DNA from 4 places in the Pedobacter superstes genome. Region 2 is predicted to be linked to each of the others. Evidence: riboswitches for the same ligand, from Rfam matches in the RefSeq annotation. Region 2 holds a riboswitch; each other region holds the start of a gene.

Region 1 (3,165 bases), 770 kb from region 2:
CCATAGCCTGAGAACCATAGAGGGCAGACGCCGGACCTTTCAGAATTTCTATTCGCTCGACATCTGTGCTATTAATGGTTGATAGATTAGCTGTACCAGCCGGCCTCCCATCAATTAACAGCAGCGCACGCTGGTTTAATCCGCTAAACTGTGGCCTGAAACCGCGGATTCCCACTCCCGAAGATAGGCCGGGGTATTGGATAATGCTTACTGATGAATTTTTCTTTACAAGGTCTGTAAAATCTGCCGATGGAGTAAGATCAATGTCCGATTTACTAATCACGGTCATGGTTTGCGGCACTTTTGATCTTTTCACATTGTTACGCGTTGCACTGACAACCACTTCATCCAGATAGCTTGATTTTAGCGTATCCGAAGTGCGTTCCTGAGCGTGGCTTGATGATACAGTTGCAAATAATAGTAGCAGAGCCGGTAAAAAGGCTTGAGTAAAGTTCATTTTCATTTTTTGAGTGATTATTGTTTTGATTGTGACGGGCCGCGGGTCCCTATGGTAATGGTTTGTAATAAACCAATTTATGTCTGGGCAGCAGTTCAGGGTGAAGAATTTTTATCAGGTCAGCCAGTATGATATGGGGATTAACACCACCAGATTCCCAAAAATCATTAGCACCGATGTCATTCACCTTTTTATTGTGGTTGTAGATTTTACTGTTTTTAAAGGGCTTGAAATAAGCGAAGCGCGAATCTTTAGCCAGAATATCTTTCTTGCTGTTTACATAGCCAAGGTTTAGCCAAAAATCGGCCTTTAAAGCTGTGGGGGCCACTGCTTCAAAACTGAGCGGAAGACTACCGGTACCTTTCTCATTAGACCACTTATAATTAGTGCCGGCATCTCTGAAAAACTGCGTGTGATAACTGTCTGCATCGGGTACCAGCCAGGTACCTTTAAATGGCAAACCGGCAATGACAGTTGGACGCGTTTTTGCTTTTTTAGCGAGTTGTACCAGGCGCTGATACTCCCGTTCTACCCGGGCAAATTTCTGATTGACAAGCTCTTCATTGTTTAACAGCGCGGCAATCAGCTTAACCCATTCCATCCTGGCCAGAGGGGTTGTTTCAAGCCACTCATTGTTTGTCAGCACCGGTACAGCAGCTCCAATCAAAGTTTGATAACGACTGAATTTTGCAGAGGGATTTCCCATAACCATTACAATATCCGGATGCATAGAAATAATTAGTTCAAGGTTCATCGAGCCGTCGAGCCCGACTTCTTTTACCTTTCCCGCTTTGATGCTTTGACGTACCATTGGTGATGTAACATACTGCAGGCTCCCCTGACCAATAATCAAATTGGCAGATTCAGCAAAATCGGCCATGGCGATATGCATAGACGACATTCCAATAATACTTCGGAGGGGAGTTCTGATAACCTGGGCATTGGCATATCCCCTGGGAATTGAATACTTTCTGTCAACCAAAAGATATTGAAGCGTATCTTTCTGGTTATGATAGTAGTTAATAACATTAACCACCTTATAAGTACCGTAGTACGTGATGCTGAAGCCTTTTGCGTACTTTACCTGGCTTTTGACCGGGTATAAATCGACTGCCGTTTCCGAAAACTTAGCAGTTAAAGCAGCTGGAAAAAAGATAAACAAACAGGCGAAAACACCTGTAAAATTGAAAGTGGAGGATTTCAGAAAAATACCTTTCCCGAAAACCAAGAGTGGAGTTTTGGCTTCTTTAATCATATTCCCTGCCTTTCTTCCGAAAGCATTATGAATTTAATCAAGGCAGGTCTTCTGACTTCCTCTAAACCGCACCTTCCCATCAGCATTGGAGCCGACAGTGGTATATTGCGGTTATTTTTTATGAGGTTACAGCAGCGGAGACTGTTCCGGAATTACACCGGTATTCCCTATTAAAGCCGTTCGTTATAGAACATGCTACCTTTGCGCCACAAAACTATAAACTTTCTGATCTAATCAAAAATATTCTGCATTATCTGTTAAGTGGAATTTGCATTACATCTAAAATATAAGCCGCACGGCCTTCCAGCGGCATTTCGGGCACCTCAACAAGTTGAAAATTTAATTCAAGATAGGTTTCTTTGATTGCCCGGTAGAGTGCCGCAGACTCGGCAAAAGTTTGCCAGCGCTCCTGATCGTTCACATAAATTTCGGGCCAGGGTGGCAGGATAAAAACGCAGGGATTGTAGGGGTGATTTTTTAACGCTTCATAATATTTACCGTCAACGGGCATATTGACCGCTTTAAGATAAGCCATAATATCTGGTATGCCCCGGTCGAAAAAAGTCACAGCACTGGCCGGAGTTTCATGATAAAGCTTCTTCATCCGCTCCAAAACCAGTTCTGCGAAAGCATTCAAATTTAGCCAGGGCAAAATATCTGAGTTTTTTGCAACCTGTTCCACAATTAACTGCCTTGATGCTTCTTTTGAGCAACTGTACCCTAAATCTTCTAAATGCGCGATTAAACTTGTCTTACCCGAACCCGGGCCTCCGGTTATGATAAACTTATCCAAGCTTGTTAAAGTATAAAAATATTACCACCAGAAATATCATCAAAAGCGTAGTTTTATGATTGATCCGGGCTACTTCACCGATTTCTGAATGCCCTATTTCACGACTATTCTTGCCGATATAGGGCTTCTTCACCAGATTACCGTGGTATACATTTGGCCCTCCGAAACGCGTATCCATAATTCCCGCCAAAACAGCTTCAGGGTAACCGGAATTAGGGCTTTTATGCTTATTCCCGTATGCAAAAATGAAGCTTAGCCCTTGTCGGCTCAAGGTGATCAGGACCATCAAGAATGCGGTTAACCTTGCGGGAATAAAGTTGGCCACATCATCAACCCTGGCCGCGAACTTGCCAAAAAGCTCATACTTCTCATTTCGGTAACCAATCATAGAATCTAATGTATTTATCATTTTGTAAGCCATCATCCCTGGCACGCCGGCAAGCAGGTAATAAAATAAAGGAGCGATAACTCCGTCGCTCAAATTCTCAGACATAGTTTCAAAAACCGCAATCCTGATTTGCTGTGGGTTTAAGTTAGATGTGTCGCGACCTACAATCCAGGATAATCTTTTTCTCCCTGCTTCCAGCCCTTTGTCTTGAAGTTCATTAAATACGGCCCGGCCCTCGTGTATTAAACTTTTGTTGGCCAATCCAAAAAAAA
Region 2 (3,165 bases):
AAGTTTGCTGCCTACCTTTTGGTTACTTATGCTATCGAAGTCAGAGCTGATGAATTATATCCTGTTTACCAGGAAGCATTAGATGCCGCAAAAAGTAAAGTAAATGTTAAATCTATCATTTTAGAAGAGGAAGGTCATTTGGAAGAAATGCTTAAGCAGTTGAAGGAGTTTTCGCCGGAATGGGAAATTCACGCTAAGCAAGCACTTGATATTGAGTCGCGTTTGTTTAACGATTGGTTAAATGCATTGGGAAATGAATTGATTTAAAGATGTTTCGGAAGCATAATACTTTTAATATTTTTTACTTCATTATACTTATACTAAACGTCTATGCTTTGGCATCAGATAGCCAGATGCTTCGGATGTTCGCTATGCCCTTAATCGGCATGTCCTTGATTCTATATTTATTAATTAAAACTAAAATAGATGAAATTTTCCACAAGCTGATTTTTGTAGGTCTGGTATTATCCCTGGCGGGGGATATTCAATTGTTATTTTCAACCGGAACAGAATATTATCTGATGTCTTCCATGATTGCAACGCTAATCAGTTATGTCTTATACGGACTGGCTTTTTTTCAAGATTTTAGAAGAAAACTTCATGAAAATCGTCGGGTCGGAAATTTTTTATTGCTTGTACTGCTTATTTCAACTGTTAGCTTTTATTTTACCGCAGAAAAAAACCTTATAGATTTTAAGTATCCGGTAATTGCATACTTTTTTACTCTCTCATTAATGACTGTAGTAGCTGCCTATCGTCATCGAAGGGTTAACAGATCAAGTTTTAAATTAATATTGACTGGCAGCTTTGCCTTTGTTATTTCCGATTTATCAATAGGCTATTATAATTTTATCGAGACCGAAAAAGTTATGATGGCAATCTACCTCCTTACTTATCTAATTGCCCAGTATCTGATTGTAATGGGAGCAATAGAACGTAGATTGATACGGATTGATACTGATTGACAGGCCAAGTGTTGCTAATCAAAAATCTTGTTTTACCTTTGCAGCGCTTTTGGTTCCGCCCCGGCGGATGAAAAGGGAACCGGGTGTGAATCCCGGACAGTCCCGCTGCTGTATTCTCCGCAACGGTTATTCAATCTCAAAGCCACTGTCCGCTTAGCGTATGGGAAGGCAGAATAACCGGGAGTAAGTCAGAAGACCTGCCTGAGCATAAAATTTCATAGCTTTCGGGGAATGAAGCTTGAATGAAAATACTTTTCGTGTATTTATCATTTAATACCCTTCAAAACTGTTTGCTGTGGGCCTTACTCACAACAAATGAAAAAAAAATCAATCAGAATTGCAGTCGGCCTGGGGCTTGCTCAATTTGCGCTCTTTACTTCAGGCGCTCTCGCACAAGACACCACAAGAAACGTACTTAAAACAAATTCTTTAGAGCAAGTGGTTGTTACCGCAACACGATCTCCAAAACGTAAAGCAGAAATTGGAAAGGTTGTACGCATTATTACTTCAGAGCAATTAGAACGCAGTCAGGGTAGAAATTTACCTGAAGTTTTGAATAACGTCGCCGGGATAACTTATTCGGGCGCAAATAACGCTTTTAGTAATAATGCTACGTCTTTATTCCTGAGAGGCGCTACCGCAGGTAATACACTTATTTTAATTGATGGAATTCCAGTTAATGATGCTCAGAGTATTTCTAATGAGTATGATTTGAAATCCATTGCTATTGACCAGATTGAAAGGGTCGAAATACTTAAAGGAGGAAATTCAACACTTTATGGAAGCGATGCTGTGGCGGGTGTGATCAACGTTATCACTAAAAAACCTTCGAAGGAAGCGTTTAATGCAAATGTTTTACTTTCTGCGGGAAGTTATCAGTCTAATAAACAGGCAATTGGTTTGAATGGTACTTCAGGTAAAACAGGATTAGCTTTTAACTATTCACATACTGGATCAAAAGAGTTTTCTTCTGCTACAGATGCAGTCGGAACCGGAAATTTTGATAAAGACGGGTTTGATCAGCATGCTGTGAATTTTAATGGAAAGCAACAGATTTCAGAAAGAATTACAGTGAATGGAAATATTCAGTTATCGAATAATAATGGCATGTCAGATGGGGGATCTTTTGTAGATGATGCGGATTACACCTACAAACGCACACATTTTTTTGGTGGAGTAACCGGAAAGTATTTACTTAATAAGGGTGGAATTACTTTAAACTTAAGCAGTAACAGCGTTATAAATAAGTTTTTTAACAGTTCGGAAGATGGTTCAGCACTTCAACGAATTGATAATAAGGGCCGGATATGGCAGGCAGATTTGTTCGTGAATAATGTAATAACCAATTTTCTTGAATTGAACTCCGGCGTAAATTACCGCAAAGCAAATTCTGATCAATATAGTTTATATGATTCACCTGGTTATACATCTGAGAGTCCATTATCCTCGTCTTTAGCAAATGCTGAAATAAGCAGTTTTTTTACTTCCGTATTTTTAAAAAACCTGGGAGGTTTTCATTTTGAGTTAGGAGGGAGATACAATGAACATTCCAGATATGGAGGTAATTTTACTTACACGATTAATCCGTCTTATATAATTGCAAATAAGTATAAAATATTTGTAAACGCTTCTTCAGCATTTAAGGCCCCTACATTATATCAGTTATTTTCTGAATATGGGAATACTGAACTTAAACCAGAAGTAACTCAAACTTATGACGCTGGATTTGATTTGGATATAATACCCAATGTGTTAAATTTCAATGCCACTGCATTTCAGCGAATTACAAATAATGATGCGATATACTTTTATTCAGATCCGGTGACTTTTAATGGACAATATAGGAATGGAAGAAAGCAAAATGATCAGGGTCTAGAGCTCGAATTAAGTATTAAGCCTATGGCTGAATTGTCTTTTAACTCGTTTTACTCATTTGTAAAAGGGGAACTGACTATTGATGAAAACACGAAACAAAAAGATTTATATCGTCGTCCTAAAAACCAATTTGGTGGTAGTTTGACTTATCAGCCAGTTCAAAAGATGAGCTTAGGAATAATCGCTAAATACACAGGGAGTCGGAAGGAACAGGATTTCAGAGATTATCCGGCGACAATAATGACACACAAAGCTTATACTCTGATAGATACTTACATTTCGGTATCACCTTCAAGAAAAGTAACATTGTTTGGTGATTTTAAAA
Region 3 (3,165 bases), on a different contig from region 2:
ACTATATGAGGGTTTACTACACCTGATTCCCAGTAATCATTTGATCCCAAATCATTTACTTTTTTATTGAAATTGTAAATGGTGTTGTTTTTGTAAGGTTTGAAAAAGGTATACCTTACATCAATAGAAGCGATATCAGCCTTGCTGTTTGCAATCCCGGAGTTAATCCAATAATCTGCTTTTAATGCTATCGGCGCCACAGACTCAAAGCTAAGGGCCATGCTTCCTGTGCCTTTAACATCAGCCCAAGAATAAGATGCACCTGCGTCATTAAAAAATTTTGTCATAAAACTGGTTCCATCCGGTACGAACCAGGACCCTTTGTAAGGCATCCCTACAATTATGGAGGGTTTGTTAATGGTTTTTTTTCCTAGTTCTGCAAGCTGATTATATTCTTTTTCTATCCGGGCAAATTTCCTGTTCACCAGATCCTCTTTATTCACTAATGCGGCCAATAATTTTACCCACTCTGCGCGGCCCAAAGGTGTGGTTTCGAGCCATTCGGAATTTAATAAAACCGGAATTCCGGCATCAATTAATGTTTGATAACGACTAAAACTGGCACTTGGGTTACCCATGGCCATAACCAGGTCGGGATCCATAGAAATGATGACTTCAGTATTAATAGTCCCCTCTTCTCCGATTTCCCGTACTTTTCCGGATTTTATATTGGCTCTGACTTTAGGAGAAGTAACATATTTCAAACTTCCGAGCCCAACTAAAATATCAGAGGATTCCGCAAAATCGGCCATGGCGATTTGAAGGGACGACATTCCAATTAATTTCTTTACAGGTATTTCTATTGCCTGCGATTTCTGGAAGCCTTTGGGTACAGGATTTCCCCGCCGGATTAAAACGTACTTTAACGTATCTTTTTTTGTGCCGGTGTAATTTACAATAGAAATGATTTTATAGTCGGCAAAGTATTGAATGTCAAATCCTTTTGCATATTTAACTTTAGTTTTTGTAAAGGTCGAATGTTCGAATATTTTCGAATGGGATTGCCTTGAAGATTGGGTTTGCTGACATGCAGAATTTAACAAGACAATTGCAACAAATGCAATGAAATAAAATAAGTGGGGGCGCGACAGGAAATTCAATTTCCTGCAGGCTGAGCGTGAATTCCGGCTGTTTTTTATCATATCCTCCTGGCCTTTCTTCCGAAAGCATGAGCAAAGTTTTTTAAGGCAGGTCTTCTGACTTCCTCTAAACTGACAGCCTTCCCATTCATAACGAAAAGTGGCATCATGCAGTTGCGGTATCTGAGGTTACAGCAGCGGAGACTGTTCCGGATTTACACCGGTATTCCCTATTAAAGCGGCCTGTTTGGGCCTGCTACCTTCGCCGCAAAACTAATGAAAATTTGGTGATTTTCGATTGATTATTATCTTATCCAGGCTTTTCGGTTAGCCGGATTCAAAAAAAATAAAATGCTTTTACGAAGGGTTAAGATGTTTCTTTATGTAATTCTATCTCAACTCTTTCGCCTAATTGGGCGATTTCTTTAGAGCTTAAACGAGATGCGGGAGTTGAGGTATATTCTCCGCTTGAATTATTTCTGTACAAATACTCGTAATGACTTCCGCTTAAATGAACCTCAAAAATAGAGTATAGTTCATTTTTTCCCTCAATGTCCTGGCAAACCTCAAAAAGTCTGGGGTCGTTAACAAGCTGGTATTTGAAAGTTTTCATAAAGTTGTTTAATAAGCATTTTCTTTTAACACCATTAAGGGGTTAAATTCGAGTCAAACCAGCCCAAATTATGGTTTAAAAGAGTATTTTAGAATAAAGGTTTTATACTAAAAAAGTTTTATCGCATTTCTAAATAACTTATTCAAACCTATATAATTTAATCTTCAATATGCCAGGCTCTGTAGTTAGTCTGGCACCTGTACCTGTTCTGTAAGCATGAGCTTCATCCGCAAGCTTATAGCTTATCATAATATTATCACCGTTTAATAATCTACCCTGTTTCCATTTACCGTCTTCAAAAACACCCTCTCTAACCCATGAAAGCCCTGCCATTTTCGGCCCCGGAGATAGGGGAACGAACGTCACATCAATATCACTTCCAGCAACAGTGAAAGCATCAGGGCCAGTATTTATTACCAATCCATAGCCTTTAGATACCTGGGTAACTCCGCTCCAGTTTTTCCTTAAAGTTACTGTAATCTTGTACCCTCCAAGACTCGCCGTTTGAACAGAATCCACCTTATCAAGTGAAAATCCGCTAATGGCCCCGTCAGCCTGTGCAGCTGTTATCTCCGGAGTTAACTGTCTCAAAACGTTATAAGCCTTTGCAATCGGTGTTTTGGAAGGTTCATCCACTTTATTATCGATCCCGAAAGGAGAGTAGCCTATTGCATCATGAAATCCAATCACATAAAAGGCGTTGGCAGCCCCATTTTCGCCAGAAAAAGATTCCGGAATGAACAAAGGGTTCCACGAATGATGATACATTTTGGTAATACGCTTTGTATCGGGAAGGTAAATGTCTGGCGACAAAAAATCTATTGCCGGCGCACCGGCGCGCCATATATCATGAACATGCGCCTGTGGTCCTCCACCGGGATAATCGCCTGGCTTCTTATCCTCCGGTTGTACAATCCATGCATTCACAAACATGGGGATATTGTATTCGGCTTTACCAGCTTCAGCTATTGAATTTATATATTTTGCATAATTCCAGGCCATAAAGGCTTCATCTGCCGAATGATTATTGCCAAATACTTCAGTCCATGTGCCTTTGGTTTTGGATCCGGCCGCCTCTAACAGTTTTTTTAATGATGGCTGCAGATCGGTTTTGTTTTTTCGGATACTCTCTAATAATTGTTCAGGAACAGGTTTTGCAAATTCAGAATTTGCGAAAGAAGAATGATCTCTTGTTCCACCAATTACACCAACCTCATTCTCGACCTGCACCATAATCACCGTCTTTTTTTTGCTATCAACCGTTTTTAGATGACGCATTAATGCAGCAAAAGCCTTAGCGTCTGCTTTGGCGGATGCCGCACCTAAGGCACTGATAGTTTCTGTCGACCTTCCATTTTCAAGCACTATTCTCGGAAAACGTTTATAATCTTTTTTTACCCATTCCGGTGAATAATGCGATAATCCATTTTTCCAGCTTCCAAACCAAAGCAATATAACCCGCATATTATTTTC
Region 4 (3,165 bases), on a different contig from region 2:
ATCGGCACAATTCCATTACTGGTCCCATTTGTGCCGCTGATATAAGATCCTGTTGCCCTGACATTATGAATGCTTAAACCAATACCGCCGGCACTTTGAGATATCTTTGCAGTTTGCTTTAACGTATCATAAATTCCATCAATGCTGTCATCTTTCATTGTAAGCAAAAAGCAAGATGACATCTGAGGCTTTGGGGTGCCTGCATTAAATAAGGTCGGAGTTGCGTGAGTGAACCATCGCTCAGAAATCAGATTATACGTTTTGATAACGCTGTCGATGTCACTTTTGTGTATCCCTACAGCAACCCGCATAAACATGTGTTGAGGGCGCTCCGCAATCTCACCGTCAAGTTTTAACAGGTATGACTTTTCGAGAGTTTTAAATCCGAAATAGTCAAATCCAAAATCACGATCGTAAATTATGGTGCTATCCAGAATGATTGAGTTTTCATCAATAATTTCCATTACATCATCTGCAATTAGCGATGCTGCCTTCTCAATCTTCGGATCTATATACTGATGCAGTTTCCGCATGGTTTCTGAAAAAGACTTGGTAGTATTTTTGTGCAGATTAGAAACCGCTATACGGGATGCCAGCAAAGCGTAATCAGGATGTTTGGTTGTAAGGGATGCTGCTGTTTCTGCAGCAAGATTATCCAGCTCCGAAGTCGTTACTCCATCAAATAAGCCTTCAATTACCTTCTTAGCAACATCAATCGGGTCAACCAAAGAGGGGTTTAATCCATAGCACAGCTTTTCAATCCTGGCTGTTATTTTATCGAACTTTACGGTTTCTTTTGTTCCGTTTCTTTTTATTACAAACATTGAGGGGAGATTTGAGATGTGAGAGATGAGATTTGAGTACTTGCAAATCTCATCAGTTATTTAGTTCTATAATATTATGAATCAATTGAGATGTTAAGTTAGTAGACTGTCTCATATCTAAAATCTCACATCTCATATCTAGCAGATCAGAAATCCTCGTCCAGAGAAAACGCCTGACTTCCTTCATTTACCGACATGACACCGCTTTTCTGATAATCGCCAACACGCTTTTCGAAAAAGTTTGTTTTTCCCTGGAGTGAGATCATTTCCATAAAGTCGAATGGGTTTGTTACACCAAACATTTTGTCGTATCCCAGTTCAGATAACCATCTGTCGGCTACGAACTCGATGTACTGGCTCATAAGTTTGGCGTTCATCCCTATAAGTGCAACCGGCAAAGCATCAGTGATAAACTCTTTTTCAATACTAACAGCATCCGAAATTATTTGAAATACTTCTTCCTGAGAAAGTCTGTTTTTCAACATGCTGTAAAGCAAACATGCAAATTCACAATGCAGCCCTTCGTCACGTGATATGAGTTCGTTGCTGAATGTTAAACCCGGCATTAGTCCGCGCTTTTTCAGCCAGAAAATGGAGCAGAAACTTCCGCTGAAAAAAATACCTTCTACTGCAGCAAAGGCTACCAGTCGCTGAGCAAAACTGCCATTATCAATCCATCGTAATGCCCAATCAGCTTTTTTCTTCACACAGGGAACGGTATCAATGGCATGAAACAGGCGGTCCTTTTCGGCATGATCCTTAATGTATGTGTCGATCAACAAAGCGTACGTTTCGGAGTGAATATTCTCCATCATGATTTGAAACCCATAGAAGCAACGTGCCTCGGGCACCTGCACTTCATTCATAAAGTTTACCGCAAGGTTTTCATTTACAATTCCGTCGCTTGCTGCGAAAAATGCAAGAATGTGCGACACAAAATGCTTTTCTCCGGAATTCAGATTTTCCCAATCTTTTAAATCGCCGGAAAGATCGATCTCTTCGGCTGTCCAGAAACTGGCTTCATGCTTTTTGTACATCTCCCAGATAGCGGGATAGTTAATCGGCAGGATCACAAAACGATCCTTGTTTTCTTTGAGTAATATTTCGTCCTGTTGCATAGCAGTTTAAATTTAATTAATGCGAAACAGGAATTGACAAAAGACGGGTATTCCATAAAGCAGGAGCTAAACGGAGACGAGCTTCTGTCAAAACCTTATACGTGAAAGTTTTGACAAAATCATTCTGGCAGGTGTCTGGCTTGGAATATTATAGTTTATTAGTCATGGGTATATCAGTGATTAGTTTTATGTACTAATGACTAATGAACTTAAGAACTAATGAAATACCTCCTTACAGTTGCACGTCAGCCCGTGATTTTAACACGGTTCCCTTTTAATCATAGCTCGGCATTGCTTAACTATGAACCTGAATGAAATATGTGAAAGAACTTATTGAAACAAATATAGGTGTGATTGAATGAAGTGCACCGGGGAAGTTTTAAACAGGAGAATAGTTTTAAACAATATGGGCAAGAGGTGCCTTTAACCGGCTATTTCTTTTTGTATTTTATTTCAACAGATGCTACTCCCTCTTCAAGCATCCCAATTTTACGCGCAGCTTTCTTTGAAAGATCAATAATTCTACCAGACACAAAAGGCCCTCTGTCATTTATTTTTACTTTAACAGACTGTCCATTTTTAAGATTCGTTACCCTAACCTTAGTACCGAAAGGTAATGACTTATGCGCGGCAGTTCGTTTTGAATTTCGAAACTTCTCACCGCTGGCCGTCTTTTTCCCGTTAAACTTTTTTGCATAGAACGAGGCCTTCCCGGTTTGGGTTACGGTTTCTGAGCAGGAAGACAAAAAAAATAAAGACAGCAGCAGGTATTGACATCTCATCCAATAAAAGTAAAACTTATTAAAAAAAACAATCCCAAAAGTTTTCCACTTTTGGGATTGAATGTCAATAAACATTAAGCTTAAAACACCCTGATAAGAGATTATTTCTTTGCAGCGGGAATAAAATTCATCGAAATTGAATTAACACAATGACGGGTATTCTTCGACGTAAATCCTTCTCCTAAAAACACATGCCCTAAATGGCCGCCACATTTGGCACAAACAATTTCTGTCCGCATACCATCAGGATCTGGGATTCGTTTTACGGCCCCTTTAATTTCATCATCAAAACTAGGCCATCCGCAGTGTGAATCGAACTTGCTATCCGAAATGTAAAGAGGGTTATTGCATCGCTTGCACGTATAAGTACCTTTTTCTTTATTATTAAGGAGTGTTCCTGTCCCGGGATACTCCGTTCCTTTATTTACAATTACCCGTTCT

Evidence for each region. A riboswitch is a leader RNA that binds a small molecule or an ion and turns the genes downstream of it on or off. The one in region 2 is predicted to bind cobalamin.
Region 1: linked by a shared signal. The riboswitch ahead of WG906_RS03650 (ABC transporter substrate-binding protein) and the one ahead of WG906_RS00425 (TonB-dependent receptor plug domain-containing protein) in region 2 are both predicted to bind cobalamin.
Region 3: linked by a shared signal. The riboswitch ahead of WG906_RS05795 (ABC transporter substrate-binding protein) and the one ahead of WG906_RS00425 (TonB-dependent receptor plug domain-containing protein) in region 2 are both predicted to bind cobalamin.
Region 4: linked by a shared signal. The riboswitch ahead of WG906_RS15725 (ribonucleoside-diphosphate reductase small subunit) and the one ahead of WG906_RS00425 (TonB-dependent receptor plug domain-containing protein) in region 2 are both predicted to bind cobalamin.

What each region holds. Positions count from the first base shown of each region.
Region 1 covers NZ_JBBJCN010000001.1:843,355-846,519, forward strand. The annotation lists gene WG906_RS03645 (TonB-dependent receptor) at 1-457, opposite strand, end outside; gene WG906_RS03650 (ABC transporter substrate-binding protein) at 507-1,712, opposite strand; cobalamin riboswitch at 1,737-1,930, opposite strand; gene WG906_RS03655 (AAA family ATPase) at 1,963-2,505, opposite strand; gene cbiB (adenosylcobinamide-phosphate synthase CbiB) at 2,498-3,165, opposite strand, start outside.
Region 2 covers NZ_JBBJCN010000001.1:76,757-79,921, reverse strand. The annotation lists gene WG906_RS00435 (hypothetical protein) at 1-267, shown strand, start outside; gene WG906_RS00430 (lysoplasmalogenase) at 270-965, shown strand; cobalamin riboswitch at 999-1,184, shown strand; gene WG906_RS00425 (TonB-dependent receptor plug domain-containing protein) at 1,281-3,165, shown strand, end outside.
Region 3 covers NZ_JBBJCN010000002.1:84,736-87,900, reverse strand. The annotation lists gene WG906_RS05795 (ABC transporter substrate-binding protein) at 1-1,142, opposite strand, end outside; cobalamin riboswitch at 1,170-1,358, opposite strand; gene WG906_RS05790 (hypothetical protein) at 1,447-1,692, opposite strand; gene WG906_RS05785 (GH35 family beta-galactosidase) at 1,831-3,165, opposite strand, start outside.
Region 4 covers NZ_JBBJCN010000005.1:396,037-399,201, reverse strand. The annotation lists gene WG906_RS15730 (ribonucleoside-diphosphate reductase subunit alpha) at 1-824, opposite strand, end outside; gene WG906_RS15725 (ribonucleoside-diphosphate reductase small subunit) at 971-1,942, opposite strand; cobalamin riboswitch at 2,052-2,268, opposite strand; gene WG906_RS15720 (septal ring lytic transglycosylase RlpA family protein) at 2,374-2,724, opposite strand; gene WG906_RS15715 (methionine-R-sulfoxide reductase) at 2,826-3,165, opposite strand, start outside.